3 regions of the Paraclostridium dentum genome follow, and region 1 is predicted to be linked to each of the others. Evidence: a T-box and tRNA genes for the amino acid it is inferred to sense, from the RefSeq annotation. Region 1 holds a T-box; the other regions hold tRNA genes.
What was found. A T-box is a leader RNA that pairs with one kind of tRNA and senses whether it is charged. The one in region 1 lies ahead of tyrS (tyrosine--tRNA ligase), so its partner is inferred to be a tRNA-Tyr.
Positions count from the first base shown of each region.

Region 1 (9,865 bases):
CTTTTGCTTAACTAAACCATCTTCTATTTTTAATATTGGTTTTATATTAAGTAAAGTTCCTATAGCAGCTTTAGTTCCTGATATTCTTCCACCTTTTTGTAAGTAGTCTAATGAATCAACAGAGAAAAATACATTTACCTTTTCCTTTTCTTCTTCTAATTTATTCATTATTTGTTCTATATCATATCCTTCAGTTGCCATTTTAGCAGCTTCACCTATTAAAATTCCACCGCCTATAGAAAGTCCATATGTATCAAATATATAAACCTCTCCCTCAATATCATTTTTAGCTATCATAGCTGATTGATATGTTCCAGATGCAGCAGATGAACCCGCTAAGTATAAAACTTTCTTACCTTCATTTATGTACTTTTCAAAAGTTTCTTTAAATGTAGCATATGTAATTTGAGATGTAGATGGTATATTCTCACTACTTCTTAGTAATTTGTAAAATTCATCTTCACCTATGTCTACTCCTGCTTTATACTCTTTTCCTTCAAATATTATAGTTGTTGGCAGTACCTCTATATCATATTTTTTCATTATATTCTCGGGTACATCATTCATTGTATCACATAGTATTTTTATATTACTCATTATATAAACTCCCTTTGTAAAAAGTAACTTAATTTCATTCTAAAATAATTATACATGTATATGAGTTTAATATCAAACTTTATTAATGTTTTAATATGTATTATTTTAAACTATTAACTTACTAAATTAACATAAATTATAAAAAACTTCTAGACTTTTTGATTTTAAAAAGTCTAGAAGTTTTAAATAAATATTTAAATTATTATTTTAAACATATTTTAATAAATTTTTTCTTTCCTACTTGCACTATCATAGTATCATTTATGTTTATATTCTTTATATCATCTAGTTTCTCATTATTAACTTTAACCCCGCCTTGTGTTATAAGTCTTCTAACTTCACTTTTACTGCTTACTAATTTACTTTTAACTAACTCATCTATCAAATCAAATTCAGATTTTAATACTTCTATAGTTTTTATATCATTAGGTATTTGACCTTTTTGGAAAACTTCTTTAAATCTATTTTCAGCCTCAATAGCTTTTTCTTCTTCATGGTATAGTTTAACTATTTCTTTAGCTAGGTTCATTTTTATATCTCTAGGATTTACTCTATTTTCTTCTAGGTCTAACTTAATCTTATCTACTATATCAGGATGAATGTCTGTTACTAATTCAAAGTATTTTATTATAAGTTCATCAGGTATAGTCATAGCTTTTTCATACATTATATTAGCTTGTTCATCTATTCCAATGTAATTTCCTAAACTTTTACTCATTTTATCTTTACCATCTAATCCTTCAAGTAGTGGCATAAATATAGTTACTTGAGGTTCTTGATTAAATTCTTTTTGTAACGATCTTCCCATTAATACATTAAATCTTTGATCAGTTCCTCCTAATTCTATATCCGCTTTTATCTCAACTGAATCAAATCCTTGCATTAGAGGGTAGAAAAATTCATGTAGAGATATTGGAGTTTGACTTTCATATCTTTTTTTAAAGTCTTCTCTTTCAAGCATTCTAGCTACTGTAGTAGTAGCGGCTAAACTTATAGCTTCCTCAAAACTTAACTTTGATAACCACTTACTATTAAAAACAATTTCTGTTTTTTCTTTATCTAGCACTTTTAAAATTTGTTCTTCATACGTCTTAGCATTTTCTAATACTTGCTCTGTACTAAGAGCCTTTCTAGCCTTAGATTTTCCTGTAGGATCTCCTATTTTACCTGTAAAATCTCCTATAATTATAATTACTTTATGACCTAGGTCCTGTAACTGTTTCATCTTTCTCAGTACAACAGTGTGTCCTAAGTGTATATCCGGTGCACTAGGGTCTAATCCTAGTTTAACCACCATAGGTTTATTTTCTTTTTGAGATTTTTCTAATTTATTTTTAAGGTCTTCTATTCCTATTATTTCATCTACACCTTTAGATATTATTCTTATTTGTTCATCTATGCTTTTCATAATTAATCCTCCTTAAAATTTTATATAAATTAATTTTTAAGGATGGGAGCTTAAATATTATACGGCGCCAATACAATAAAAAAACTCCCGTCCTTATAAAAAGGACGAGAGTATTACTCACGTGTTACCACCTTAATTCATCATTATCTCGCAATAATGACCTCTTCAAGTACGCCAACTTATTGGGATACTCTAGCACTATAACGTGTGCAAAATCCGGCAACTGCCTACTGGTTGTTATCTTTCGGAGTGCAGCTCAGAGATGTATTCAAGCTAAATTATCTTTTGCCCCTCTCACCAACCGGGTACTCTCTGTAAAGATTATATTAACCTTACTCTTTCTCGTCAAAGCTTTTTTTATAATTACTTATTTTTATAATATGACTTTTTAATATATTTTGTCAATACTTTTTAAAAATATTCATAATTATTGAAATTTATAAATTTAATAATCATCATACTTATCCCAGTCTTCTTCTTGTTTCTCTTTTTTTCTTTCTATAACCTTTAGGATAAGTAATATTATACTTCCAACTATGATAGATACATATGCACATATGACTATCATTCCTATAAAATATAACAATTTATTTGTCTTCCTCTATAACTACAGCAGTTCCATAAGCCAGCATCTCTGCTGCTCCTTGCATAACTGCTGCTGATGTTAATCTAAATCCTATTATAGCATTAGCTCCTTTGTTTTCTGCATCTTCAACCATTCTTCCTATAGCTACTTTTCTAGCTTCTTCTAGCATTTCATCATATCCTTTTAACTCACCACCAACTATTTGCTTAAAACTTGCTCCAATATCTTTTCCTATATGTTTTGCCCTTATTGTACTTCCTTTAACTAATCCAACAACTTCTATAATTTTTTTCCCTGGAACATTTTCAATTGTTAATACCTGCATATCAATACCTCCTTTTAGTTACCACTAACTTATATATATTATATTTTTTACTTCATACATTAATTCTAGCATATTATGGAAACGTCAATATTTATAATGTTTTTTTATAAAACAGAGCTACTCCATTTCGAAGTAGCTCTAATCTATTATTTACTAATTTCCTTTTCTTCTTTTTAATTTAGATTTTCTTTTCTGAGTTCTTTAACTAATGCAATGCATGCTAATATCATTATAAATATAAATGGAAATGCAGCAATTAGAGATGAAGTCTGAAGTGCATTTAGACCTCCCGTTAATAAAAGTACTACCGCTAAAAACGATTGTAACAGACCTAACATTATTTTTTTTCTGTTACTTGGATTTAAATCTCCCTGTGATGTAAACATTCCTAAAACAAATGTGGCTGAATTTGCTGATGTTATAAAGAATGTAATTAGAAGTATTATTGTTATAATAGATATTATAAACCCAAAGTTATAATTACTAAGTACTGAAAAAAATGCAGTAGATACATCTGATGCTATATTTTCAATTGCTGGAAGTCCTAATCCTTTTCCAAAAGATAGATTAATTCCTAGGTTCCCAAATATTGCAAAGAATATAAAAGATGCAATTGCTGGAGCTCCCATAACCCCAACTATAAATTCTCTTATAGTTCTTCCTTTAGAAATCCTTGCTATAAAAGTTCCAACAAAAGGAGCCCAAGCTATCCACCATGCCCAATAAAATACCGTCCACTTATTTGTCCAAGTATTGTCTGCATATGCGCCTATTGCTAAACTATCTGATAATATATTTTGGGCATAGCTTCCTAGTGAATTTGTAAAACTATTTATTATTTCTAATGTAGGCCCTACTAAAAAGGCTGCAGAAGTTACTATAAGCGCTAGTATTAAATTTAAGTCGGATACTTTTTTTATTCCTTTGTCTACACCAGACACAGCTGTAGCTATAAATACAAAAGTTGTTATAGCAATTATAATTATTTGAGTAATAGCGTTATTAGGCACATTAAACAGATAACTAAGTCCACTATTTATTTGCATAGTTCCAAGTCCTAAAGATGTGGCTATACCTGCTATAGTTGCAAATACAGCAAGCACATCTATTGTTATTCCTATCCATCCATTTATCTTTTTTCCTATTACAGGTTCTAATATTGAACTTATCAACCCTGATTTTCCTTTCCTAAACTGAAAGTACGCAAGAGACAATCCAATTATACTGTACCCTGCCCAAGGGTGTATTCCCCAATGAAGAAATGATGATTTTATTGCAAAATCAGCAGCTTCTATGCTTCCAGGTGCTATGTTGCCTTTTGGTGAAACAAAATGAGATAATGGTTCTGCTACTCCCCAAAATATTAGACCAATACCCATTCCAGCTCCAAATAGCATTGCAAACCATGAGGAAGTTGAGTACTCTGGTTTAGAATCATCTGGTCCTAATTTTATATTTCCATATTTGCTTAAAGCTAACCATATTGCAAATATTACAAACAATAGCATTGATATTAAATATAACCACCCAAACTTATTCGTTAAAAAACTTAACGTTTCATCCGCAGCCTTTGAAAAGCTTGCACTTGATAATACTGCCCATAAACACATAGGCAATACTATCAATAATGAAATATAAAATACTCTATTATCATCTTTTTTAACTGTATTCTTCATATTTATCCTCCTAATTTTTATTTTTTATGTTGATAAATATTAGTTTTTGAATACAGTTTGTTCTTCTATATCTATAGTTAACGCTTTTAATGCTGTACCTACCATCTTATATCTTAGTTTAAATTGTTCAGCTTTAGATTTTGAAGGATCTCCAAGAGGATATGGTATTGATATTGTAGGTACTATTCTATTTGATCCTACAGTTTTTGCAACAGGTATTAAATTGCACATTTGGACAATTGGAAAACCTGCTTTTTCAAATTCTTTTACCATCGTTGCTCCACAACGAGTACAAGTACCTCATGTAGAAACCATTATGATAGCATCAACTTTAGCTTCTTGTAGATAAGGAATTATTTCATTTGCCATCTTTGCAGCTTCTGCTTGAGTAGTACCAGTCCCAACTGTTGAATAAAAGTATTCATGCAATTTACCTATTACGCCTTCCTTTTCATAAGTTTTAAGAGCATCTATAGGTGTTATTACATCTGGATCATCATCAGCTACAGTTGGATCAAATCCTGCATGTATTGTTTTATAAACGCCACTTTTCAAATCATCAGTGCTTGATATATCATATCTTCCCCATCTAGTAGCTGATGCTGATTGTATTTTATCTGGATTATCAACAGGCACTATTCCACCCGTATTTACTAATGCTATTGTTGCTTTACTTAATTCTTTAATAGCTGGAGCTATTGCCACTTTATCTATTTTAGGTATAGGTAGCTCTGTTTCATAACTTTCATTATTTAATTTCTTTATAATCATTTCAACAGATCTATCAGCTGCCATTTTTTCATCTTCAATCCAAACTTGATGTCTATTTCCTCTTCCGAAATAACCTTCTGTTTGTGAATCTAATATAGTTTCATTTCTTAATATTTTGTTAGATATCTTTGCCATATCAGCTAAATCATGTCTCATTTTACCAGCACTATTTCCGCCCTTTAAAATGTACATATATTTTTTAAACATATCAACCCCTGGATTTTCTTCATGCATTGAAGTAACTACAGGTTTATTTAGTTTCTCTTTTACCGCTTTACATATTTGTCCACATGCAACTCCATATCTTCCTGCTTGAAATGCTGGCCCAGCTATGAATATATCAAAGTCTTTATCTTTTAAAAATTCAATTATAACTGCTACTGCTTCATCTGTATTGGATCCCATAAAGTTATCCCCACATATTATAGTATGAGTAACAATAGTATCTTCTAATAGTTTCTCCATCTGAATTGAAGGCCCTATAACCCCTTCTTTTATTTGTGGTTTAAAATCAGCTTTGTCTTCTCCTCCTATTTGCCCGAAAAATTGATTTAGGTATACTATAGCCTTTTTCATATTTTTACCCCCTATTTTTAGAATTCCTTCATTGTTTTAGTTGACCAGCCTAACACTTGGTCTCCACAGAACATAGCATTGTTTTCCATTATAATCGATCCATCCTCTCTTACTGAAGGACCTAGTATTTCATCATCACTCCATCCTCCTGATAATCCATCTCTTGATAATGACTCTAACTCTCCTATAACTTTTTCCATCGGAGGTAAATCGATAAGTTCAGAAACATTTCCACAAGATACTATTGCATCTAGCTTTTCATCTAATGTAACTAAAGGTTGTGAGTTTCCATCTCTTCCCGTGCATTCATTCGTAAGTCCAACTACTTTTACTCCAACATCTTCTAGTGCAACTATACAACCTACAAAATCAGCGTCTGGATTTCCATATCCTTCTTCTGCAACTATTGCTCCATCTGCGCCTAATGTCTTAGCAATTTGCGCTACATATATAGCAGATCGTTCCTTTTGCTCTAATGATACATTTAAGTTAGATAATATAACCCCTAAAAAGTTCAAGCTTTTTCCATGTTCTTTATATAATCTTTTTATTACTGGTGCATTTTGTATATCATAAGTGGACCATTTTGATGAACATGGCATAAAGCTTCCTGATACTACAGCTCCATCTAATATTTCATTCGGATGCATTAATGTTGGCACCAAATGATTTGTGTTCCATCCATAAGTCAAATCATTATATCCATCTTCTTCCATTTGAGATTGTAATTGCATAACAAACACTACACTAGGAAGTCCATTAACTTTTTCACTTCTTTTTGTAATTCCCTCAAGTTCATAAACTTCTACTTCTTCAGGCTCTAATTCTTGTACACACTTTGCTATATATTCAGCTAACTTATGACCTGCAACTCTTAAAGCATCATTTTTCTTTTGCTGCTCATTTTTTTCAAAATCTTCATTTGTGTCAGCAACTAATACTATATTTTTAATTTTAGAGAAGTAAGTATACTTTGCACCTTTTCCTCCCATATCTATTAATCCATCTTGAAATCCTCCCCAATGTTTGCCTACAACTAGTACACTACAATCTTTTAAAGCATGTGTTTTGCCATGACCGCAATTTTCTAAATCACCTGTAAAACCTGGGAATAATGCTCTATTATCTACTTTAACTCTAGGTTCTATTGCTTCTTTTACAGGACATAATCTTATCATTTCTCCAGGGTTTACAATATGTAAATCCGCATCTGTTATTCTTTCATCTTCTTTAATAAAGTTTAAGAGTTCCTCTTTATTTAATCTTAAAATACCATTTTTATAACTTGTCTCATTGCTAAATTCTATACTTTTTACATAAAAGTTACCTATTTCCAATTTCACAATTATTCCCCCTTCTGATTTATTACTTTGATTAAATGATAATATATTTTTAACAATCTTAGTTTGTAAAATTTATAATAATACATTTGAATTTTTTGTATTTTTCACAATTTTAACAAATATTTTAAAATTTCTGTTAAAATATTATTAAATATAGTATTGGGGGTATTTCAATGGGTATATCAGTTAGAGATGCGTTAAAGCTCGATATTTTTAAAGATAGCAAAGTAATAGCTGGCCATAAAGGTTTAGATAGAATTATCAATAGAGTATCTGTTTTTGATTGTCCTATAGAAGTTAATAGGGATAAATTAGTCTTGAAAGAAGGTGATTTTTTTATAAGTAATTTTTTCCCATTTAAAGATGATGAAGATTATGCTTTATATGCGTTAAAATTTATAGATTCATGTGGATGTGCTTGTTTTTGCATAACAAATGAATATTTAAACAGTTTTACACAAAAACTAATAGAAGTTTGAAATGATATTAATTTTCCTATAGTTACTATAGACTATACTACTTCCTATGGTGATGTAATGAATGAAATTATGTCACTTATATTAGAAAAACAAAAAAACATTATACTAGAAATGAGAATATCTTCACTACTAGAAAGCAATTTATCTAATAGCGATATCCACAATACATTAAAATCTATAAATTATTCTTTTTTAAAATATGTAACTGCCATATACTGTTATTCAGAAAATATAAATGATAGCTGGAATAAAAATTTAATAGATTTGTTATCAAAAAATAAGGCAACTACATGTTTACCATTTAAGAATGGTTTATTGCTATTAATAACTTACAATAGTATATCCAAATCCGAGTTAAACAAAATGTTAGATTTTTATATTAATCATATAAAATATAATATTAATGATTCTATAATAGGAATTAGTGATAATTACATACCTATAGCATCCTGTAAAAATGCAATAAATCAAGCATTAATTTCTTCTAGTTCTTACTCAATATCTAACGAAAAAATAATTAAATATAATTCACTAGGTATATATTCATTGCTTATGTGCTGTAAAGACTTAGATGAGGCTAAAGAACTATATTCCAATATAATGAAACCTATTTTAGACTATGATAAAGCAAATAAATCCTTCCTTTTAGAAACTCTAATAAGCTTCGTCAACCATGATGGCGATTATAAAAAAGTTTCTAGTGAATTATTTCAGCATGAAAATACAATTCGATACAGAATTTTAAAGGTTAAATCAATATTAAATCTAGATAAATCAAATATTGAGTTTTATGAAAAAATTTCAATAGGTGTGAAACTTCATAGGATATATAATATATAAAAAAGAGCTGTTTCATTTATGAAACAGCTCTTTTTATTTAATTTAAAACCCTACCGGTATCCCTAAACTCATCCATACTACAAATAGTAATGTCCAAGCTATTAAAAATGTCATAGAATATGGTAACATCAACGATATAACCGTACCAATTCCCGTATCTTTCTTATATGATTGCATAAATACTATAACCATCGCAAAGTAACTCATAAGCGGAGATATTATATTTGTAGAACTATCTGCGATTCTATATGCAGTTTGCACTACATCTGCACCTATTCCAAGTTTTAAAAACATTGGTATAAATACAGGAGCCATTATAGCCCACTTAGCTGATGCAGATCCCATAAACAGATTTATAAATCCTGTTATTATTATAAATCCAACAAGTAATGGTATTGAACCTATATTTATAGACTGTAAGAACTCTGCTCCTCTTACGGCAATTATAGTTCCTAAATTTGTATATTCAAAGTATTTTATAAATTGAGCTGCAACGAATGCTAAACATAAGTATCCACCCATTGAGCTCATTGCTTTACTCATATGTGCTGCAACTTCTTTTTCATTTTTTACAGTTTTAGCAATTTTACCGTAAACCACTGATGGTACAAAGAACAATAATGCTATTATTGGTATTAGACCATTCATTAAAGTTGAGTGATCAACTATAGAATCTAGGAAACTTGCTTTATCTAGGTTTCTTAAAAATGAATTAGGCATTGCAACAAGAATAACTAACCCAATTACCATAAATAATAAAGTAAAGTTTGCAGCTTTCATTGCTTTAGCTTCTTCAGGTTTTATAGTTTGTAAGTCACTAGCTCTTGACATTCCAGCTGAATCTTTTGCCATTTTAGAATCATATTTACCTAATTTAGGTTCTATAATTTTTGTAGTTATTATAGTCCCTAATATTGTTATTAAAAATGTAGATGCTACCATAAAGAAATAGTTCGCAGTTGCACTTATACTAACTGTAGGATCAAGTATGTGTGCTGCCTCATTTGTTATTCCTGCAAGCATAGGATCTACTGTCCCAATTAATAAGTTTGCACTAAATCCTCCTGAAACTCCAGCAAATGCTGCTGCTATTCCTGCAAGCGGATGCCTTCCATAAGCCATAAAAACTAAAGCTCCAAGTGGAATTAATATAACATATCCTGCATCTGATGCCATATTTGACATTATTCCTAAGAAAACCATAGTTGGAACTATTAATTTTGATGGTGTTACACTAACTATTTTTTTAAGTAATGTTCCTATA
Region 1 is NZ_CP183813.1:1,890,142-1,900,006, forward strand. Features, by position in the region: gene ACN6I1_RS08615 (DegV family protein) at 1-597, opposite strand, end outside; gene tyrS (tyrosine--tRNA ligase) at 800-2,005, opposite strand; T-box leader at 2,103-2,363, opposite strand; gene ACN6I1_RS08625 (hypothetical protein) at 2,451-2,591, opposite strand; gene ACN6I1_RS08630 (heavy metal-binding domain-containing protein) at 2,593-2,916, opposite strand; gene ACN6I1_RS08635 (glycine betaine uptake BCCT transporter) at 3,090-4,592, opposite strand; gene grdH (betaine reductase selenoprotein B) at 4,632-5,939, opposite strand; gene ACN6I1_RS08645 (glycine/sarcosine/betaine reductase component B subunit) at 5,957-7,282, opposite strand; gene ACN6I1_RS08650 (PucR family transcriptional regulator ligand-binding domain-containing protein) at 7,456-7,761, shown strand; gene ACN6I1_RS08655 (PucR family transcriptional regulator) at 7,819-8,601, shown strand; gene ACN6I1_RS08660 (AbgT family transporter) at 8,644-9,865, opposite strand, start outside.

Region 2 (9,865 bases), 1.2 Mb from region 1:
CATGAAAAAAATAGAAATCTTTAGTAGTGATAAATGTAAACAATGTATTGAATTAAAAAAGTATTTAAAAGAAAAAAACATAAATTATACTGAATATAATATATCTGGGAATGACGAAAATAGAAAAACTCTTATAAAACTTGGATATATGTCTGTGCCAGTTTTACTTATAGATGGAAATCATGTTTTAGGTTTTGATAAAACTAGAATAGACAGTTTATTAGAATTATAAAAACATATATAAATATAAAAAAATATATAATATATGAATAAAAAACATCAGCAATTGGAAAGCTTAACAAAGAAAGTTTAAATTTCTAAATAAAAAATAAAATTAAATTTAAAAAAAGTGTTGACGATGTTAAATTAAGATGGTATAGTATTACTTGTCCTTAAGAAAAGGGCAAAACAAAAATGAACTTTGAAAATTAAACAGTAGGTTAATTATAAAAATTCTTTTTTAAAGAATTAAACACAAACAACCAAGCCAGATATTCAGATAATGATTAGCTGAGCGATGGACAACTTTTTAAATTATATTTGAGAGTTTGATCCTGGCTCAGGATGAACGCTGGCGGCGTGCCTAACACATGCAAGTCGAGCGATCTCTTCGGAGAGAGCGGCGGACGGGTGAGTAACGCGTGGGTAACCTGCCCTGTACACACGGATAACATACCGAAAGGTATACTAATACGGGATAACATATGAAAGTCGCATGGCTTTTGTATCAAAGCTCCGGCGGTACAGGATGGACCCGCGTCTGATTAGCTAGTTGGTAAGGTAATGGCTTACCAAGGCAACGATCAGTAGCCGACCTGAGAGGGTGATCGGCCACACTGGAACTGAGACACGGTCCAGACTCCTACGGGAGGCAGCAGTGGGGAATATTGCACAATGGGCGAAAGCCTGATGCAGCAACGCCGCGTGAGCGATGAAGGCCTTCGGGTCGTAAAGCTCTGTCCTCAAGGAAGATAATGACGGTACTTGAGGAGGAAGCCCCGGCTAACTACGTGCCAGCAGCCGCGGTAATACGTAGGGGGCTAGCGTTATCCGGAATTACTGGGCGTAAAGGGTGCGTAGGTGGTTTTTTAAGTCAGAAGTGAAAGGCTACGGCTCAACCGTAGTAAGCTTTTGAAACTAGAGAACTTGAGTGCAGGAGAGGAGAGTAGAATTCCTAGTGTAGCGGTGAAATGCGTAGATATTAGGAGGAATACCAGTAGCGAAGGCGGCTCTCTGGACTGTAACTGACACTGAGGCACGAAAGCGTGGGGAGCAAACAGGATTAGATACCCTGGTAGTCCACGCCGTAAACGATGAGTACTAGGTGTCGGGGGTTACCCCCCTCGGTGCCGCAGCTAACGCATTAAGTACTCCGCCTGGGAAGTACGCTCGCAAGAGTGAAACTCAAAGGAATTGACGGGGACCCGCACAAGTAGCGGAGCATGTGGTTTAATTCGAAGCAACGCGAAGAACCTTACCTAAGCTTGACATCCCACTGACCTCTCCCTAATCGGAGATTTCCCTTCGGGGACAGTGGTGACAGGTGGTGCATGGTTGTCGTCAGCTCGTGTCGTGAGATGTTGGGTTAAGTCCCGCAACGAGCGCAACCCTTGCCTTTAGTTGCCAGCATTAAGTTGGGCACTCTAGAGGGACTGCCGAGGATAACTCGGAGGAAGGTGGGGATGACGTCAAATCATCATGCCCCTTATGCTTAGGGCTACACACGTGCTACAATGGGTGGTACAGAGGGTTGCCAAGCCGCGAGGTGGAGCTAATCCCTTAAAGCCATTCTCAGTTCGGATTGTAGGCTGAAACTCGCCTACATGAAGCTGGAGTTACTAGTAATCGCAGATCAGAATGCTGCGGTGAATGCGTTCCCGGGTCTTGTACACACCGCCCGTCACACCATGGAAGTTGGGGGCGCCCGAAGCCGGTTAGCTAACCTTTTAGGAAGCGGCCGTCGAAGGTGAAACCAATGACTGGGGTGAAGTCGTAACAAGGTAGCCGTATCGGAAGGTGCGGCTGGATCACCTCCTTTCTAAGGAGTAATTACCTACTGTTTAATTTTGAGAGCTTATTGTTCTCAAAATTAGTACTTTGAAAACTGCATAACATTTAGTGATGATTAAATAAACCAATTATAAGAGAAGAAAACTCTTTAAAAAATAACACTTTTAATAACTGGTCAAGTTATTAAGGGCGCAGGGCGGATGCCTTGGCACTAAGAGCCGATGAAGGACGCGATAAGCTGCGATAAGCTTCGGGGAGTTGCACGTAAACTTTGATCCGAAGATTTCCGAATGAGGAAACTCACTTAGAGTAATGTCTAAGTATCATTAAGTGAATACATAGCTTAGTGAGGGGAACCCGGGGAACTGAAACATCTAAGTACCCGGAGGAAAAGAAAGAAATTCGATTCCGTAAGTAGCGGCGAGCGAACGCGGAATAGCCCAAACCAGTGAAGTTTTCTTCGCTGGGGTTGCGGACATATCATAAACAAGAGGTCATCGTAAACGAAGAGAGTTGGAAAGCTCCGCTATAAAGTGTAATAGCCACGTAGTTGAAACGATAATTCTTTAGATATGATCCAGAGTACCACGGGACACGTGAAACCCTGTGGGAAGCAGGAGGGACCATCCTCCAAGGCTAAATACTACTTAGTGACCGATAGCGCATAGTACCGTGAGGGAAAGGTGAAAAGAACCCCGGGAGGGGAGTGAAATAGAACCTGAAACCCTGCGCTTACAAGCTGTGGAAGCACTTTATATGTGTGACCGCGTACTTTTTGTAGAACGGGCCAACGAGTTACGATAGTAAGCTAGGTTAAGTACTTAAGGTATGGAGCCGTAGTGAAAGCGAGTCTTAAATGGGCGTTAAGTTTGCTGTCGTAGACCCGAAACCGAGCGACCTATCCATGAGCAGGATGAAGCGAAAGTAAAATTTCGTGGAGGTCCGAACCCACGAGCGTTGAAAAGCTCGGGGATGACTTGTGGATAGCGGTGAAATTCCAATCGAGCTCGGAGATAGCTGGTTCTCCCCGAAATAGCTTTAGGGCTAGCCTCAAGGTTGAGAAATACGGAGGTAGAGCACTGAATATCCTAGGGGGCATTGCGCTTACCGAAGATTATCAAACTCCGAATGCCGTTATTTTATACTTGGGAGTCAGACTGTGGGTAATAAGATTCATAGTCGAGAGGGCAACAGCCCAGATCGTCAGCTAAGGTCCCTAAATGTAAGTTAAGTGGTAAAGGATGTGGGATTGCATAGACAACCAGGATGTTGGCTTAGAAGCAGCCACTCATTTAAAGAGTGCGTAATAGCTCACTGGTCGAGTGATCCTGCGCCGAAGATTACCGGGGCTAAAACTTACTACCGAAGCTACGATATCATTTATGATAGGTAGGGGAGCTTCCTATGCAGGCTGAAGCATGACCGTAAGGACGTGTGGACAGTATAGGAGTGAGAATGTTGGCATGAGTAGCGAGACGTGGGTGAGAATCCCACGGGCCGTAAACCCAAGGTTTCCAGGGGAAGGTTCGTCCGCCCTGGGTTAGTCGGGACCTAAGCCGAGGCCGAAAGGCGTAGGTGATGGACAACAGGTTGAGATTCCTGTACCACCAATAATCGTTTGAGAGATGGAATGACACAGTAGGATAAGCTAACCACACTGTTGGTTATGTGTGGCTAAGTACTGAGGCAGTCAAGGCAGGCAAATCCGCCATGATAATGCTGGGGTACGATGGGGAGCGAAATTAAGTAGCGAAGTAGCTGATTTCACACTGTCGAGAAAAGTTTCTATCGAGATTAAAGGTGCCCGTACCGCAAACCGACACAGGTGGGTGAGGAGAGTATCCTAAGGCCAGCGAGAGAACTGTTGTTAAGGAACTCGGCAAAATGACCCCGTAACTTAGGGAGAAGGGGTGCCACGTTAGGGTTAACGCCCGAGGTGGCCGCAGAGAATAGGCCCAAGCGACTGTTTACCAAAAACACAGGTTTCTGCTAAGTCGCAAGACGATGTATAGGAGCTGACGCCTGCCCGGTGCTGGAAGGTTAAGGGGATCTGTTAGGATTTATCCGAAGCAGTGAACTTAAGCCCCAGTAAACGGCGGCCGTAACTATAACGGTCCTAAGGTAGCGAAATTCCTTGTCGGGTAAGTTCCGACCCGCACGAAAGGCGTAACGATTTGGGCACTGTCTCAACAACAGACTCGGTGAAATTGTAATCCCGGTGAAGATGCCGGGTACCTGCGACAGGACGGAAAGACCCCATGGAGCTTTACTGTAGCTTGACATTGAATTTTGGTGCTACATGTACAGGATAGGTGGGAGGCTATGAAATCAGGACGCCAGTCTTGGTGGAGCCATCCTTGGGATACCACCCTTGTAGTACTGAGATTCTAACCAGATACCTTGAATCAGGTATTGGGACACTGTCAGGTGGGCAGTTTGACTGGGGCGGTCGCCTCCCAAAGAGTAACGGAGGCGCTCAAAGGTTCTCTCAGCACGGTCGGAAATCGTGCGTAGAGTGTAAAGGCAGAAGAGAGCTTGATTGCAAGACATACAGGTCGAGCAAGGACGAAAGTCGGACTTAGTGATCCGGTGGTTCCGCATGGAAGGGCCATCGCTCAACGGATAAAAGCTACCCTGGGGATAACAGGCTTATCTCCCCCAAGAGTCCACATCGACGGGGAGGTTTGGCACCTCGATGTCGGCTCATCACATCCTGGGGCTGTAGTAGGTCCCAAGGGTTGGGCTGTTCGCCCATTAAAGTGGTACGCGAGCTGGGTTCAGAACGTCGTGAGACAGTTCGGTCCCTATCCGTCGCAGGCGTAGGAAATTTGAGGAGACCTGTCCTTAGTACGAGAGGACCGGGATGGACGTACCTCTGGTGTACCAGTTGTTCTGCCAAGGGCATGGCTGGGTAGCTATGTACGGAATGGATAAGCGCTGAAAGCATCTAAGCGCGAAGCCAACTTCAAGATAAGATTTCCCACCGTAAGGGTAAGATCCCAGGAAGACTACCTGGTTGATAGGTCGGAGGTGTAAGTGCAGCAATGTATGTAGCTTACCGATACTAATAGATCGAGGACTTGACCAAGATTATTTAATCTTACAAATGTTATTCAGTTTTTAGAGTATTAACTCTAATATAATATTTAACAAAATATTATAAAAAATATTGACATTTTTATTAAAAAATGTTAATATAATACTTGTCCAAAAGACAAGAACATAATCTAGTTACTATAGCAAAGAGGATACACCTGTTCCCATTCCGAACACAGAAGTTAAGCTCTTTAGCGCCGATGGTACTTGGTGGGAAGCTGCCTGGGAGAGTAGGACGTAGCTAGGTGATGTGCCGAAGTGGCGGAACTGGCAGACGCACAGGACTTAAAATCCTGCGGGACTTACCTCTCGTACCGGTTCGATTCCGGTCTTCGGCACCATTTTAACAAAACATCGCGGGGTGGAGCAGTTGGCAGCTCGTCGGGCTCATAACCCGAAGGTCGCAAGTTCGAGTCTTGCCTCCGCAACCATTAAAATTATATAAGGCCCATTGGTCAAGCGGTCAAGACACCGCCCTTTCACGGCGGTAACAGGGGTTCGATTCCCCTATGGGTCACCAATTAAATATGCGGGTGTAGCTCAATGGTAGAGTTCCGGCCTTCCAAGCCGGCTGTGAGGGTTCGATCCCCTTCACCCGCTCCAGAATAAACATATGGGACTATAGCTCAGCTGGGAGAGCACCTGCCTTACAAGCAGGGGGTCACAGGTTCGAGCCCTGTTAGTCCCACCAATTGCGGCCTGGTAGTTCAGCTGGTTAGAATGCCAGCCTGTCACGCTGGAGGTCGAGGGTTCGAGTCCCTTCCAGGTCGCCAAAATAATCAAATATGTGGGAATATGGCTCAGTTGGTAGAGCAATTGACTGTTAATCAATGGGTCACAGGTTCGAGTCCTGTTATTCCCGCCAATATGCTAGTGTGGCTCAACGGTAGAGCAGCTGACTTGTAATCAGCAGGTTGTAGGTTCGATTCCTATCACTAGCTCCAACGTGGAGGATTTCCCGAGCGGCCAAAGGGGGCAGACTGTAAATCTGTTGTCAGTGACTTCGGTGGTTCGAATCCACCATCCTCCACCAACTTAATAATTTGCGCGGATGTGGCGGAATTGGCAGACGCACCAGACTTAGGATCTGGCGCCTATGGCGTGGGGGTTCGACTCCCTTCATCCGCACCAAATTTAAATAATGTGGGTGCATAGCTCAGCTGGATAGAGCAACGCCCTTCTAAGGCGTGTGTCCGGGGTTCGAATCCCTGTGCGCTCACCACATTCATAGGGGATTCGCCAAGTCGGTAAGGCATAGCACTTTGACTGCTACATGCGTAGGTTCGAGTCCTGCATCCCCTGCCAAGTAAATAAAATGATCCATTAGCTCAGTCGGTAGAGCACCTGACTTTTAATCAGGGTGTCCCGCGTTCGAGTCGCGGATGGATCACCAATGGAGAGGTGTCCGAGTGGTTTAAGGAGCTGGTCTTGAAAACCAGTGACTCCGAAAGGGGCCGTGGGTTCGAATCCCACCCTCTCCGCCAAATGCCCAGATAGCTCAGTCGGTAGAGCAGGGGACTGAAAATCCCCGTGTCGGTGGTTCGATTCCGCCTCTGGGCACCAAAATATGTGGCGGTATAGCTTAGTTGGCTAGAGCGTTCGGTTCATACCCGAAAGGTCACAGGTTCGACTCCTGTTACCGCTACCAATATAAAAACAAATGTGGACCTTTAGCTCAGTTGGTTAGAGCGCCCGGCTCATAACCGGTAGGTCCGGGGTTCGAGTCCCTGAAGGTCCACCATTTTTTGTTTAAAATATTATTTAGTTAGATATCGAGGTGTAGCGCAGTTTGGTAGCGCACATGGTTTGGGACCATGGGGCCGGGGGTTCGAGTCCCTTCACCTCGACCAATATATGGTGGGTATAGCTCAGTTGGTTAGAGCGCCAGATTGTGGCTCTGGAGGTCGTGAGTTCGACTCTCATTATCCACCCCAGTAAGGCGACATAGCCAAGTGGTAAGGCAGTGGACTGCAACTCCTTGATCCCCAGTTCGAATCTGGGTGTCGCCTCCATAAAAAAATTGAATGCCGAAGTGGCGGAACTGGCAGACGCACAGGACTTAAAATCCTGCGGGACTTACCTCTCGTACCGGTTCGATTCCGGTCTTCGGCACCATTATAATAAAACATCGCGGGGTGGAGCAGTTGGCAGCTCGTCGGGCTCATAACCCGAAGGTCGCAAGTTCGAGTCTTGCCTCCGCAACCATTAAAATTATATAAGGCCCATTGGTCAAGCGGTCAAGACACCGCCCTTTCACGGCGGTAACAGGGGTTCGATTCCCCTATGGGTCACCAATTAAATATGCGGGTGTAGCTCAATGGTAGAGTTCCGGCCTTCCAAGCCGGCTGTGAGGGTTCGATCCCCTTCACCCGCTCCAGAATAAATATGGGACTATAGCTCAGCTGGGAGAGCACCTGCCTTACAAGCAGGGGGTCACAGGTTCGAGCCCTGTTAGTCCCACCAATTGCGGCCTGGTAGTTCAGCTGGTTAGAATGCCAGCCTGTCACGCTGGAGGTCGAGGGTTCGAGTCCCTTCCAGGTCGCCAAAATAATTAAATACGCGGGAATATGGCTCAGTTGGTAGAGCAATTGACTGTTAATCAATGGGTCACAGGTTCGAGTCCTGTTATTCCCGCCAACTTAATTAAAAATAAATAAACTAATAATGTGGGAATATGGCTCAGTTGGTAGAGCAATTGACTGTTAATCAATGGGTCACAGGTTCGAGTCCTGTTATTCCCGCCAATACGCTAGTGTGGCTCAACGGTAGAGCAGCTGACTTGTAATCAGCAGGTTGTAGGTTCGATTCCTATCACTAGCTCCAACGTGGAGGATTTCCCGAGCGGCCAAAGGGGGCAGACTGTAAATCTGTTGTCAGTGACTTCGGTGGTTCGAATCCACCATCCTCCACCAACTTAATAATTTGCGCGGATGTGGCGGAATTGGCAGACGCACCAGACTTAGGATCTGGCGCCTATGGCGTGGGGGTTCGACTCCCTTCATCCGCACCAATTGTACTATGCGGGAATAGTTCAGTGGTAGAGCGCAACCTTGCCAAGGTTGAAGTCGCGAGTTCGAATCTCGTTTCCCGCTCCAAATAAAATAATGTGGGTGCATAGCTCAGCTGGATAGAGCAACGCCCTTCTAAGGCGTGTGTCCGGGGTTCGAATCCCTGTGCGCTCACCACATTCATAGGGGATTCGCCAAGTCGGTAAGGCATAGCACTTTGACTGCTACATGCGTAGGTTCGAGTCCTGCATCCCCTGCCAAGTAAATAAAATGATCCATTAGCTCAGTCGGTAGAGCACCTGACTTTTAATCAGGGTGTCCCGCGTTCGAGTCGCGGATGGATCACCAATGGAGAGGTGTCCGAGTGGTTTAAGGAGCTGGTCTTGAAAACCAGTGACTCCGAAAGGGGCCGTGGGTTCGAATCCCACCCTCTCCGCCAAATGCCCAGATAGCTCAGTCGGTAGAGCAGGGGACTGAAAATCCCCGTGTCGGTGGTTCGATTCCGCCTCTGGGCACCAAAATATGTGGCGGTATAGCTTAGTTGGCTAGAGCGTTCGGTTCATACCCGAAAGGTCACAGGTTCGACTCCTGTTACCGCTACCAATACAAAGTGGACCTTTAGCTCAGTTGGTTAGAGCGCCCGGCTCATAACCGGTAGGTCCGGGGTTCGAGTCCCTGAAGGTCCACCACTTTTATCATTTTAAGAATTACTTCGAGGTGTAGCGCAGTTTGGTAGCGCACGTGGTTTGGGACCATGGGGCCGGGGGTTCGAGTCCCTCCACCTCGACCAATTATGGTGGGTATAGCTCAGTTGGTTAGAGCGCCAGATTGTGGCTCTGGAGGTCGTGAGTTCGACTCTCATTATCCACCCCATAAAAGTTGATCCATTAGCTCAGTCGGTAGAGCACCTGACTTTTAATCAGGGTGTCCCGCGTTCGAGTCGCGGATGGATCACCATTTTTTTATATATTGAAAAATGGCGACATAGCCAAGTGGTAAGGCAGTGGACTGCAACTCCTTGATCCCCAGTTCGAATCTGGGTGTCGCCTCCAATATAATAATGCGCCTATAGCTCAACTGGATAGAGTGTCTGACTACGAATCAGAAGGTTAGGGGTTCGAGTCCCTTTGGGCGCACCATAAATAAATATACGGGATTATAGCTCAGCTGGGAGAGCACCTGCCTTACAAGCAGGGGGTCACAGGTTCGAGCCCTGTTAATCCCACCAGTGTAAAACATCTAATTTGAATAAATTAGATGTTTTTTTATTGCTAATTTTAGGAAAGCTTTATCTATTGTCAAAATAAGATTAAAGATGTAATATATACATTAAAAAGACATAGATAGGTATATCTAAAGTTATTTTTGGCAAGATTCTAGGTAAATAATAAATTTGTTGGAGGAATTTTTATGCCTAGAAAAAAAACTTTAAAATATGATATAGAGAATAAAAAAATTATAAAAGAAATAAAGGCAGCACAATTAGAAATTAAACATGCGGAGAATTTTTTTCAATTTGTAAATGACCCTGAGTTAGTTGATGTAGCTATATATGATTTAGAAGCTAAAAAATCAAAATACTCATATTTAATAAGGGTTGCAAAAGAAAAAGGAATTAAAAATTCTTTGGAAGAGTGTTTAATTGAATCATTGGCTAAATAATTAACACAGGATGAGGAGAATTATATATGTACATATTATTCGGTAATGAAATTGTAGATAGTGAAGAAATTAAATCATTAATAGAGAAT
Region 2 is NZ_CP183813.1:3,113,899-3,123,763, forward strand. Features, by position in the region: gene ACN6I1_RS14675 (glutaredoxin family protein) at 2-232, shown strand; rRNA gene ACN6I1_RS14680 (16S ribosomal RNA) at 537-2,038, shown strand; rRNA gene ACN6I1_RS14685 (23S ribosomal RNA) at 2,184-5,098, shown strand; rRNA gene rrf (5S ribosomal RNA) at 5,237-5,353, shown strand; tRNA gene ACN6I1_RS14695 (tRNA-Leu) at 5,359-5,447, shown strand; tRNA gene ACN6I1_RS14700 (tRNA-Met) at 5,462-5,537, shown strand; tRNA gene ACN6I1_RS14705 (tRNA-Glu) at 5,552-5,626, shown strand; tRNA gene ACN6I1_RS14710 (tRNA-Gly) at 5,636-5,709, shown strand; tRNA gene ACN6I1_RS14715 (tRNA-Val) at 5,722-5,797, shown strand; tRNA gene ACN6I1_RS14720 (tRNA-Asp) at 5,803-5,879, shown strand; tRNA gene ACN6I1_RS14725 (tRNA-Asn) at 5,896-5,971, shown strand; tRNA gene ACN6I1_RS14730 (tRNA-Thr) at 5,976-6,050, shown strand; tRNA gene ACN6I1_RS14735 (tRNA-Tyr) at 6,055-6,139, shown strand; tRNA gene ACN6I1_RS14740 (tRNA-Leu) at 6,154-6,237, shown strand; tRNA gene ACN6I1_RS14745 (tRNA-Arg) at 6,252-6,328, shown strand; tRNA gene ACN6I1_RS14750 (tRNA-Gln) at 6,336-6,411, shown strand; tRNA gene ACN6I1_RS14755 (tRNA-Lys) at 6,424-6,499, shown strand; tRNA gene ACN6I1_RS14760 (tRNA-Ser) at 6,502-6,590, shown strand; tRNA gene ACN6I1_RS14765 (tRNA-Phe) at 6,594-6,669, shown strand; tRNA gene ACN6I1_RS14770 (tRNA-Met) at 6,678-6,754, shown strand; tRNA gene ACN6I1_RS14775 (tRNA-Ile) at 6,771-6,847, shown strand; tRNA gene ACN6I1_RS14780 (tRNA-Pro) at 6,880-6,956, shown strand; tRNA gene ACN6I1_RS14785 (tRNA-His) at 6,964-7,040, shown strand; tRNA gene ACN6I1_RS14790 (tRNA-Cys) at 7,045-7,118, shown strand; tRNA gene ACN6I1_RS14795 (tRNA-Leu) at 7,133-7,221, shown strand; tRNA gene ACN6I1_RS14800 (tRNA-Met) at 7,236-7,311, shown strand; tRNA gene ACN6I1_RS14805 (tRNA-Glu) at 7,326-7,400, shown strand; tRNA gene ACN6I1_RS14810 (tRNA-Gly) at 7,410-7,483, shown strand; tRNA gene ACN6I1_RS14815 (tRNA-Val) at 7,494-7,569, shown strand; tRNA gene ACN6I1_RS14820 (tRNA-Asp) at 7,575-7,651, shown strand; tRNA gene ACN6I1_RS14825 (tRNA-Asn) at 7,668-7,743, shown strand; tRNA gene ACN6I1_RS14830 (tRNA-Asn) at 7,775-7,850, shown strand; tRNA gene ACN6I1_RS14835 (tRNA-Thr) at 7,855-7,929, shown strand; tRNA gene ACN6I1_RS14840 (tRNA-Tyr) at 7,934-8,018, shown strand; tRNA gene ACN6I1_RS14845 (tRNA-Leu) at 8,033-8,116, shown strand; tRNA gene ACN6I1_RS14850 (tRNA-Gly) at 8,127-8,201, shown strand; tRNA gene ACN6I1_RS14855 (tRNA-Arg) at 8,215-8,291, shown strand; tRNA gene ACN6I1_RS14860 (tRNA-Gln) at 8,299-8,374, shown strand; tRNA gene ACN6I1_RS14865 (tRNA-Lys) at 8,387-8,462, shown strand; tRNA gene ACN6I1_RS14870 (tRNA-Ser) at 8,465-8,553, shown strand; tRNA gene ACN6I1_RS14875 (tRNA-Phe) at 8,557-8,632, shown strand; tRNA gene ACN6I1_RS14880 (tRNA-Met) at 8,641-8,717, shown strand; tRNA gene ACN6I1_RS14885 (tRNA-Ile) at 8,727-8,803, shown strand; tRNA gene ACN6I1_RS14890 (tRNA-Pro) at 8,828-8,904, shown strand; tRNA gene ACN6I1_RS14895 (tRNA-His) at 8,911-8,987, shown strand; tRNA gene ACN6I1_RS14900 (tRNA-Lys) at 8,996-9,071, shown strand; tRNA gene ACN6I1_RS14905 (tRNA-Cys) at 9,093-9,166, shown strand; tRNA gene ACN6I1_RS14910 (tRNA-Arg) at 9,177-9,253, shown strand; tRNA gene ACN6I1_RS14915 (tRNA-Val) at 9,267-9,342, shown strand; gene ACN6I1_RS14920 (DUF2508 family protein) at 9,525-9,776, shown strand; gene ACN6I1_RS14925 (hypothetical protein) at 9,803-9,865, shown strand, end outside.
Region 2: it has a tRNA-Tyr gene. The T-box ahead of tyrS (tyrosine--tRNA ligase) is inferred to sense a tRNA for this amino acid. The anticodon was not compared.

Region 3 (9,865 bases), 1.1 Mb from region 1:
AATACATAGCTTAGTGAGGGGAACCCGGGGAACTGAAACATCTAAGTACCCGGAGGAAAAGAAAGAAATTCGATTCCGTAAGTAGCGGCGAGCGAACGCGGAATAGCCCAAACCAGTGAAGTTTTCTTCGCTGGGGTTGCGGACACATCATCAACAAAGAGGTATCGTAAACGAAGAGAGTTGGAAAGCTCCGCTATAAAGTGTAATAGCCACGTAGTTGAAACGAGAAGACTTTAGATGTGATCCAGAGTACCACGGGACACGTGAAACCCTGTGGGAAGCAGGAGGGACCATCCTCCAAGGCTAAATACTACTTAGTGACCGATAGCGCATAGTACCGTGAGGGAAAGGTGAAAAGAACCCCGGGAGGGGAGTGAAATAGAACCTGAAACCCTGCGCTTACAAGCTGTGGAAGCACTTTATATGTGTGACCGCGTACTTTTTGTAGAACGGGCCAACGAGTTACGATAGTAAGCTAGGTTAAGTACTTAAGGTATGGAGCCGTAGTGAAAGCGAGTCTTAAATGGGCGTTAAGTTTGCTGTCGTAGACCCGAAACCGAGCGACCTATCCATGAGCAGGATGAAGCGAAAGTAAAATTTCGTGGAGGTCCGAACCCACGAGCGTTGAAAAGCTCGGGGATGACTTGTGGATAGCGGTGAAATTCCAATCGAGCTCGGAGATAGCTGGTTCTCCCCGAAATAGCTTTAGGGCTAGCCTCAAGGTTGAGAAATACGGAGGTAGAGCACTGAATATCCTAGGGGGCATTGCGCTTACCGAAGATTATCAAACTCCGAATGCCGTTATTTTATACTTGGGAGTCAGACTGTGGGTAATAAGATTCATAGTCGAGAGGGCAACAGCCCAGATCGTCAGCTAAGGTCCCTAAATGTAAGTTAAGTGGTAAAGGATGTGGGATTGCATAGACAACCAGGATGTTGGCTTAGAAGCAGCCACTCATTTAAAGAGTGCGTAATAGCTCACTGGTCGAGTGATCCTGCGCCGAAGATTACCGGGGCTAAAACTTACTACCGAAGCTACGATATCATTTATGATAGGTAGGGGAGCTTCCTATGCAGGCTGAAGCATGACCGTAAGGACGTGTGGACAGTATAGGAGTGAGAATGTTGGCATGAGTAGCGAGACGTGGGTGAGAATCCCACGGGCCGTAAACCCAAGGTTTCCAGGGGAAGGTTCGTCCGCCCTGGGTTAGTCGGGACCTAAGCCGAGGCCGAAAGGCGTAGGTGATGGACAACAGGTTGAGATTCCTGTACCACCGATAATCGTTTGAGAGATGGAATGACACAGTAGGATAAGCTAACCACACTGTTGGTTATGTGTGGCTAAGTACTGAGGCAGTCAAGGCAGGCAAATCCGCCATGATAATGCTGGGGTACGATGGGGAGCGAAATTAAGTAGCGAAGTAGCTGATTTCACACTGTCGAGAAAAGTTTCTATCGAGATTAAAGGTGCCCGTACCGCAAACCGACACAGGTGGGTGAGGAGAGTATCCTAAGGCCAGCGAGAGAACTGTTGTTAAGGAACTCGGCAAAATGACCCCGTAACTTAGGGAGAAGGGGTGCCACGTTAGGGTTAACGCCCGAGGTGGCCGCAGAGAATAGGCCCAAGCGACTGTTTACCAAAAACACAGGTTTCTGCTAAGTCGCAAGACGATGTATAGGAGCTGACGCCTGCCCGGTGCTGGAAGGTTAAGGGGATCTGTTAGGATTTATCCGAAGCAGTGAACTTAAGCCCCAGTAAACGGCGGCCGTAACTATAACGGTCCTAAGGTAGCGAAATTCCTTGTCGGGTAAGTTCCGACCCGCACGAAAGGCGTAACGATTTGGGCACTGTCTCAACAACAGACTCGGTGAAATTGTAATCCCGGTGAAGATGCCGGGTACCTGCGACAGGACGGAAAGACCCCATGGAGCTTTACTGTAGCTTGACATTGAATTTTGGTGCTACATGTACAGGATAGGTGGGAGGCTATGAAATCGGGACGCCAGTCTCGGTGGAGCCATCCTTGGGATACCACCCTTGTAGTACTGAGATTCTAACCAGATACCTTGAATCAGGTATTGGGACACTGTCAGGTGGGCAGTTTGACTGGGGCGGTCGCCTCCCAAAGAGTAACGGAGGCGCTCAAAGGTTCTCTCAGCACGGTCGGAAATCGTGCGTAGAGTGTAAAGGCAGAAGAGAGCTTGATTGCAAGACATACAGGTCGAGCAAGGACGAAAGTCGGACTTAGTGATCCGGTGGTTCCGCATGGAAGGGCCATCGCTCAACGGATAAAAGCTACCCTGGGGATAACAGGCTTATCTCCCCCAAGAGTCCACATCGACGGGGAGGTTTGGCACCTCGATGTCGGCTCATCACATCCTGGGGCTGTAGTAGGTCCCAAGGGTTGGGCTGTTCGCCCATTAAAGTGGTACGCGAGCTGGGTTCAGAACGTCGTGAGACAGTTCGGTCCCTATCCGTCGCAGGCGTAGGAAATTTGAGGAGACCTGTCCTTAGTACGAGAGGACCGGGATGGACGTACCTCTGGTGTACCAGTTGTTCTGCCAAGGGCATGGCTGGGTAGCTATGTACGGAATGGATAAGCGCTGAAAGCATCTAAGCGCGAAGCCAACTTCAAGATAAGATTTCCCACCGTAAGGGTAAGATCCCAGGAAGACTACCTGGTTGATAGGTCGGAGGTGTAAGTGCAGCAATGTATGTAGCTTACCGATACTAATAGATCGAGGACTTGACCAAGATTATTTAATCTTAATAAATGTTATTCAGTTTTCAGGGTGCTAACTCTAGGATATTACTTTACTTAAATATCTTTAAAAAAATATATTGACATTTTTTAATTAAAATGTTAATATAATACTTGTTCAAAACAGAACAACATAATCTAGTTATTATAGCAAAGAGGATACACCTGTTCCCATTCCGAACACAGAAGTTAAGCTCTTTAGCGCCGATGGTACTTGGTGGGAAGCTGCCTGGGAGAGTAGGACGTAGCTAGGTGATGTGCCGAAGTGGCGGAACTGGCAGACGCACAGGACTTAAAATCCTGCGGGACTTACCTCTCGTACCGGTTCGATTCCGGTCTTCGGCACCATTTTAATAAAACATCGCGGGGTGGAGCAGTTGGCAGCTCGTCGGGCTCATAACCCGAAGGTCGCAAGTTCGAGTCTTGCCTCCGCAACCATTAAAATTATATAAGGCCCATTGGTCAAGCGGTCAAGACACCGCCCTTTCACGGCGGTAACAGGGGTTCGATTCCCCTATGGGTCACCAATTAAATATGCGGGTGTAGCTCAATGGTAGAGTTCCGGCCTTCCAAGCCGGCTGTGAGGGTTCGATCCCCTTCACCCGCTCCAGAATAAACACATGGGACTATAGCTCAGCTGGGAGAGCACCTGCCTTACAAGCAGGGGGTCACAGGTTCGAGCCCTGTTAGTCCCACCAATTGCGGCCTGGTAGTTCAGCTGGTTAGAATGCCAGCCTGTCACGCTGGAGGTCGAGGGTTCGAGTCCCTTCCAGGTCGCCAAAATAATTAAATACGCGGGAATATGGCTCAGTTGGTAGAGCAATTGACTGTTAATCAATGGGTCACAGGTTCGAGTCCTGTTATTCCCGCCAATATGCTAGTGTGGCTCAACGGTAGAGCAGCTGACTTGTAATCAGCAGGTTGTAGGTTCGATTCCTATCACTAGCTCCAACGTGGAGGATTTCCCGAGCGGCCAAAGGGGGCAGACTGTAAATCTGTTATCGACGATTTCGGTGGTTCGAATCCACCATCCTCCACCAATTAAATATGCGGGTGTAGCTCAATGGTAGAGTTCCGGCCTTCCAAGCCGGCTGTGAGGGTTCGATCCCCTTCACCCGCTCCAGAATAACATATAATGTGGGTGCATAGCTCAGCTGGATAGAGCAACGCCCTTCTAAGGCGTGTGTCCGGGGTTCGAATCCCTGTGCGCTCACCACATTCATAGGGGATTCGCCAAGTCGGTAAGGCATAGCACTTTGACTGCTACATGCGTAGGTTCGAGTCCTGCATCCCCTGCCAAGTAAATAAAATGATCCATTAGCTCAGTCGGTAGAGCACCTGACTTTTAATCAGGGTGTCCCGCGTTCGAGTCGCGGATGGATCACCAATGGAGAGGTGTCCGAGTGGTTTAAGGAGCTGGTCTTGAAAACCAGTGACTCCGAAAGGGGCCGTGGGTTCGAATCCCACCCTCTCCGCCAAATTAATATGGAGAAGTACTCAAGTGGCTCAAGAGGATCCCCTGCTAAGGGATTAGGCTGGGTTAACCGGTGCGAGGGTTCGAATCCCTCCTTCTCCGCCAGTGATTGTCGAGGTGTAGCGCAGTTTGGTAGCGCACGTGGTTTGGGACCATGGGGCCGGGGGTTCGAGTCCCTCCACCTCGACCAATAAAGTGGACCTTTAGCTCAGTTGGTTAGAGCGCCCGGCTCATAACCGGTAGGTCCGGGGTTCGAGTCCCTGAAGGTCCACCAAAAAATGCATAGGGGTGTAGCTCAGTTGGTAGAGCGTCGGTCTCCAAAACCGTGCGCCGGGGGTTCGAGTCCCTCCACCCCTGCCACTAAAACAATTATATAAATAAGATTATATCGAGGTGTAGCGCAGTTTGGTAGCGCACGTGGTTTGGGACCATGGGGCCGGGGGTTCGAGTCCCTCCACCTCGACCAATTGGGGGCCTATAGCTCAGGTGGTTAGAGCGCACGCCTGATAAGCGTGAGGTCGCTGGTTCGAGTCCAGCTAGGCCCACCAGAAATGCCCAGATAGCTCAGTCGGTAGAGCAGGGGACTGAAAATCCCCGTGTCGGTGGTTCGATTCCGCCTCTGGGCACCATTTATATAACTGTGGCGGTATAGCTTAGTTGGCTAGAGCGTTCGGTTCATACCCGAAAGGTCACAGGTTCGACTCCTGTTACCGCTACCATCTAAGAAATATACTTAAACATATTTAAGAACTTTGAAAATTAAACAGTAGGTTAATTATATAAATTCTTTTTAAAAGAATTAAACACAAACAACCAAGCCAGATATTCAGATAATGATTAGCTGAGCGATGGACAACTTTTTAAATTATATTTGAGAGTTTGATCCTGGCTCAGGATGAACGCTGGCGGCGTGCCTAACACATGCAAGTCGAGCGATCTCTTCGGAGAGAGCGGCGGACGGGTGAGTAACGCGTGGGTAACCTGCCCTGTACACACGGATAACATACCGAAAGGTATACTAATACGGGATAATATATGAAAGTCGCATGGCTTTTGTATCAAAGCTCCGGCGGTACAGGATGGACCCGCGTCTGATTAGCTAGTTGGTAAGGTAATGGCTTACCAAGGCAACGATCAGTAGCCGACCTGAGAGGGTGATCGGCCACACTGGAACTGAGACACGGTCCAGACTCCTACGGGAGGCAGCAGTGGGGAATATTGCACAATGGGCGAAAGCCTGATGCAGCAACGCCGCGTGAGCGATGAAGGCCTTCGGGTCGTAAAGCTCTGTCCTCAAGGAAGATAATGACGGTACTTGAGGAGGAAGCCCCGGCTAACTACGTGCCAGCAGCCGCGGTAATACGTAGGGGGCTAGCGTTATCCGGAATTACTGGGCGTAAAGGGTGCGTAGGTGGTTTTTTAAGTCAGAAGTGAAAGGCTACGGCTCAACCGTAGTAAGCTTTTGAAACTAGAGAACTTGAGTGCAGGAGAGGAGAGTAGAATTCCTAGTGTAGCGGTGAAATGCGTAGATATTAGGAGGAATACCAGTAGCGAAGGCGGCTCTCTGGACTGTAACTGACACTGAGGCACGAAAGCGTGGGGAGCAAACAGGATTAGATACCCTGGTAGTCCACGCCGTAAACGATGAGTACTAGGTGTCGGGGGTTACCCCCCTCGGTGCCGCAGCTAACGCATTAAGTACTCCGCCTGGGAAGTACGCTCGCAAGAGTGAAACTCAAAGGAATTGACGGGGACCCGCACAAGTAGCGGAGCATGTGGTTTAATTCGAAGCAACGCGAAGAACCTTACCTAAGCTTGACATCCCACTGACCTCTCCCTAATCGGAGATTTCCCTTCGGGGACAGTGGTGACAGGTGGTGCATGGTTGTCGTCAGCTCGTGTCGTGAGATGTTGGGTTAAGTCCCGCAACGAGCGCAACCCTTGCCTTTAGTTGCCAGCATTAAGTTGGGCACTCTAGAGGGACTGCCGAGGATAACTCGGAGGAAGGTGGGGATGACGTCAAATCATCATGCCCCTTATGCTTAGGGCTACACACGTGCTACAATGGGTGGTACAGAGGGTTGCCAAGCCGCGAGGTGGAGCTAATCCCTTAAAGCCATTCTCAGTTCGGATTGTAGGCTGAAACTCGCCTACATGAAGCTGGAGTTACTAGTAATCGCAGATCAGAATGCTGCGGTGAATGCGTTCCCGGGTCTTGTACACACCGCCCGTCACACCATGGAAGTTGGGGGCGCCCGAAGCCGGTTAGCTAACCTTTTAGGAAGCGGCCGTCGAAGGTGAAACCAATGACTGGGGTGAAGTCGTAACAAGGTAGCCGTATCGGAAGGTGCGGCTGGATCACCTCCTTTCTAAGGAGTAATTACCTACTGTTTAATTTTGAGAGTTTTTCAATTTTTTTTTGGAAAAATTTCAAAAAATATTGACGAAATTATATTAAAATGGTAATATATTTTTGTCGAAAAAGCGAATATGGGGGTGTAGCTCAGCTGGGAGAGCACTTGCCTTGCACGCAAGGGGTCAGGAGTTCGATCCTCCTCATCTCCACCATATTGAACTTTTAGCAACGGGATATGAGCTATATTAGCGAATAGACGTTGGCGATGTATTTTAGTACTTTGAAAACTGCATAACATTTAGTGATGATTAAATAAACCAATTATAAGAGAAGAAAACTCTTTAAAAAATAACACTTTTAATAACTGGTCAAGTTATTAAGGGCGCAGGGCGGATGCCTTGGCACTAAGAGCCGATGAAGGACGCGATAAGCTGCGATAAGCTTCGGGGAGTTGCACGTAAACTTTGATCCGAAGATTTCCGAATGAGGAAACTCACTTAGAGTAATGTCTAAGTATCATTAAGTGAATACATAGCTTAGTGAGGGGAACCCGGGGAACTGAAACATCTAAGTACCCGGAGGAAAAGAAAGAAATTCGATTCCGTAAGTAGCGGCGAGCGAACGCGGAATAGCCCAAACCAGTGAAGTTTTCTTCGCTGGGGTTGCGGACACATCATCAACAAAGAGGTATCGTAAACGAAGAGAGTTGGAAAGCTCCGCTATAAAGTGTAATAGCCACGTAGTTGAAACGAGAAGACTTTAGATGTGATCCAGAGTACCACGGGACACGTGAAACCCTGTGGGAAGCAGGAGGGACCATCCTCCAAGGCTAAATACTACTTAGTGACCGATAGCGCATAGTACCGTGAGGGAAAGGTGAAAAGAACCCCGGGAGGGGAGTGAAATAGAACCTGAAACCCTGCGCTTACAAGCTGTGGAAGCACTTTATATGTGTGACCGCGTACTTTTTGTAGAACGGGCCAACGAGTTACGATAGTAAGCTAGGTTAAGTACTTAAGGTATGGAGCCGTAGTGAAAGCGAGTCTTAAATGGGCGTTAAGTTTGCTGTCGTAGACCCGAAACCGAGCGACCTATCCATGAGCAGGATGAAGCGAAAGTAAAATTTCGTGGAGGTCCGAACCCACGAGCGTTGAAAAGCTCGGGGATGACTTGTGGATAGCGGTGAAATTCCAATCGAGCTCGGAGATAGCTGGTTCTCCCCGAAATAGCTTTAGGGCTAGCCTCAAGGTTGAGAAATACGGAGGTAGAGCACTGAATATCCTAGGGGGCATTGCGCTTACCGAAGATTATCAAACTCCGAATGCCGTTATTTTATACTTGGGAGTCAGACTGTGGGTAATAAGATTCATAGTCGAGAGGGCAACAGCCCAGATCGTCAGCTAAGGTCCCTAAATGTAAGTTAAGTGGTAAAGGATGTGGGATTGCATAGACAACCAGGATGTTGGCTTAGAAGCAGCCACTCATTTAAAGAGTGCGTAATAGCTCACTGGTCGAGTGATCCTGCGCCGAAGATTACCGGGGCTAAAACTTACTACCGAAGCTACGATATCATTTATGATAGGTAGGGGAGCTTCCTATGCAGGCTGAAGCATGACCGTAAGGACGTGTGGACAGTATAGGAGTGAGAATGTTGGCATGAGTAGCGAGACGTGGGTGAGAATCCCACGGGCCGTAAACCCAAGGTTTCCAGGGGAAGGTTCGTCCGCCCTGGGTTAGTCGGGACCTAAGCCGAGGCCGAAAGGCGTAGGTGATGGACAACAGGTTGAGATTCCTGTACCACCGATAATCGTTTGAGAGATGGAATGACACAGTAGGATAAGCTAACCACACTGTTGGTTATGTGTGGCTAAGTACTGAGGCAGTCAAGGCAGGCAAATCCGCCATGATAATGCTGGGGTACGATGGGGAGCGAAATTAAGTAGCGAAGTAGCTGATTTCACACTGTCGAGAAAAGTTTCTATCGAGATTAAAGGTGCCCGTACCGCAAACCGACACAGGTGGGTGAGGAGAGTATCCTAAGGCCAGCGAGAGAACTGTTGTTAAGGAACTCGGCAAAATGACCCCGTAACTTAGGGAGAAGGGGTGCCACGTTAGGGTTAACGCCCGAGGTGGCCGCAGAGAATAGGCCCAAGCGACTGTTTACCAAAAACACAGGTTTCTGCTAAGTCGCAAGACGATGTATAGGAGCTGACGCCTGCCCGGTGCTGGAAGGTTAAGGGGATCTGTTAGGATTTATCCGAAGCAGTGAACTTAAGCCCCAGTAAACGGCGGCCGTAACTATAACGGTCCTAAGGTAGCGAAATTCCTTGTCGGGTAAGTTCCGACCCGCACGAAAGGCGTAACGATTTGGGCACTGTCTCAACAACAGACTCGGTGAAATTGTAATCCCGGTGAAGATGCCGGGTACCTGCGACAGGACGGAAAGACCCCATGGAGCTTTACTGTAGCTTGACATTGAATTTTGGTGCTACATGTACAGGATAGGTGGGAGGCTATGAAATCGGGACGCCAGTCTCGGTGGAGCCATCCTTGGGATACCACCCTTGTAGTACTGAGATTCTAACCAGATACCTTGAATCAGGTATTGGGACACTGTCAGGTGGGCAGTTTGACTGGGGCGGTCGCCTCCCAAAGAGTAACGGAGGCGCTCAAAGGTTCTCTCAGCACGGTCGGAAATCGTGCGTAGAGTGTAAAGGCAGAAGAGAGCTTGATTGCAAGACATACAGGTCGAGCAAGGACGAAAGTCGGACTTAGTGATCCGGTGGTTCCGCATGGAAGGGCCATCGCTCAACGGATAAAAGCTACCCTGGGGATAACAGGCTTATCTCCCCCAAGAGTCCACATCGACGGGGAGGTTTGGCACCTCGATGTCGGCTCATCACATCCTGGGGCTGTAGTAGGTCCCAAGGGTTGGGCTGTTCGCCCATTAAAGTGGTACGCGAGCTGGGTTCAGAACGTCGTGAGACAGTTCGGTCCCTATCCGTCGCAGGCGTAGGAAATTTGAGGAGACCTGTCCTTAGTACGAGAGGACCGGGATGGACGTACCTCTGGTGTACCAGTTGTTCTGCCAAGGGCATGGCTGGGTAGCTATGTACGGAATGGATAAGCGCTGAAAGCATCTAAGCGCGAAGCCAACTTCAAGATAAGATTTCCCACCGTAAGGGTAAGATCCCAGGAAGACTACCTGGTTGATAGGTCGGAGGTGTAAGTGCAGCAATGTATGTAGCTTACCGATACTAATAGATCGAGGAC
Region 3 is NZ_CP183813.1:2,952,908-2,962,772, reverse strand. Features, by position in the region: rRNA gene ACN6I1_RS13885 (23S ribosomal RNA) at 1-2,755, shown strand, start outside; rRNA gene rrf (5S ribosomal RNA) at 2,900-3,016, shown strand; tRNA gene ACN6I1_RS13875 (tRNA-Leu) at 3,022-3,110, shown strand; tRNA gene ACN6I1_RS13870 (tRNA-Met) at 3,125-3,200, shown strand; tRNA gene ACN6I1_RS13865 (tRNA-Glu) at 3,215-3,289, shown strand; tRNA gene ACN6I1_RS13860 (tRNA-Gly) at 3,299-3,372, shown strand; tRNA gene ACN6I1_RS13855 (tRNA-Val) at 3,385-3,460, shown strand; tRNA gene ACN6I1_RS13850 (tRNA-Asp) at 3,466-3,542, shown strand; tRNA gene ACN6I1_RS13845 (tRNA-Asn) at 3,559-3,634, shown strand; tRNA gene ACN6I1_RS13840 (tRNA-Thr) at 3,639-3,713, shown strand; tRNA gene ACN6I1_RS13835 (tRNA-Tyr) at 3,718-3,802, shown strand; tRNA gene ACN6I1_RS13830 (tRNA-Gly) at 3,812-3,885, shown strand; tRNA gene ACN6I1_RS13825 (tRNA-Arg) at 3,902-3,978, shown strand; tRNA gene ACN6I1_RS13820 (tRNA-Gln) at 3,986-4,061, shown strand; tRNA gene ACN6I1_RS13815 (tRNA-Lys) at 4,074-4,149, shown strand; tRNA gene ACN6I1_RS13810 (tRNA-Ser) at 4,152-4,240, shown strand; tRNA gene ACN6I1_RS13805 (tRNA-Ser) at 4,250-4,341, shown strand; tRNA gene ACN6I1_RS13800 (tRNA-Pro) at 4,350-4,426, shown strand; tRNA gene ACN6I1_RS13795 (tRNA-Ile) at 4,434-4,510, shown strand; tRNA gene ACN6I1_RS13790 (tRNA-Trp) at 4,521-4,596, shown strand; tRNA gene ACN6I1_RS13785 (tRNA-Pro) at 4,626-4,702, shown strand; tRNA gene ACN6I1_RS13780 (tRNA-Ile) at 4,708-4,784, shown strand; tRNA gene ACN6I1_RS13775 (tRNA-Phe) at 4,790-4,865, shown strand; tRNA gene ACN6I1_RS13770 (tRNA-Met) at 4,879-4,955, shown strand; rRNA gene ACN6I1_RS13765 (16S ribosomal RNA) at 5,104-6,605, shown strand; tRNA gene ACN6I1_RS13760 (tRNA-Ala) at 6,729-6,804, shown strand; rRNA gene ACN6I1_RS13755 (23S ribosomal RNA) at 6,959-9,865, shown strand, end outside.
Region 3: it has a tRNA-Tyr gene. The T-box ahead of tyrS (tyrosine--tRNA ligase) is inferred to sense a tRNA for this amino acid. The anticodon was not compared.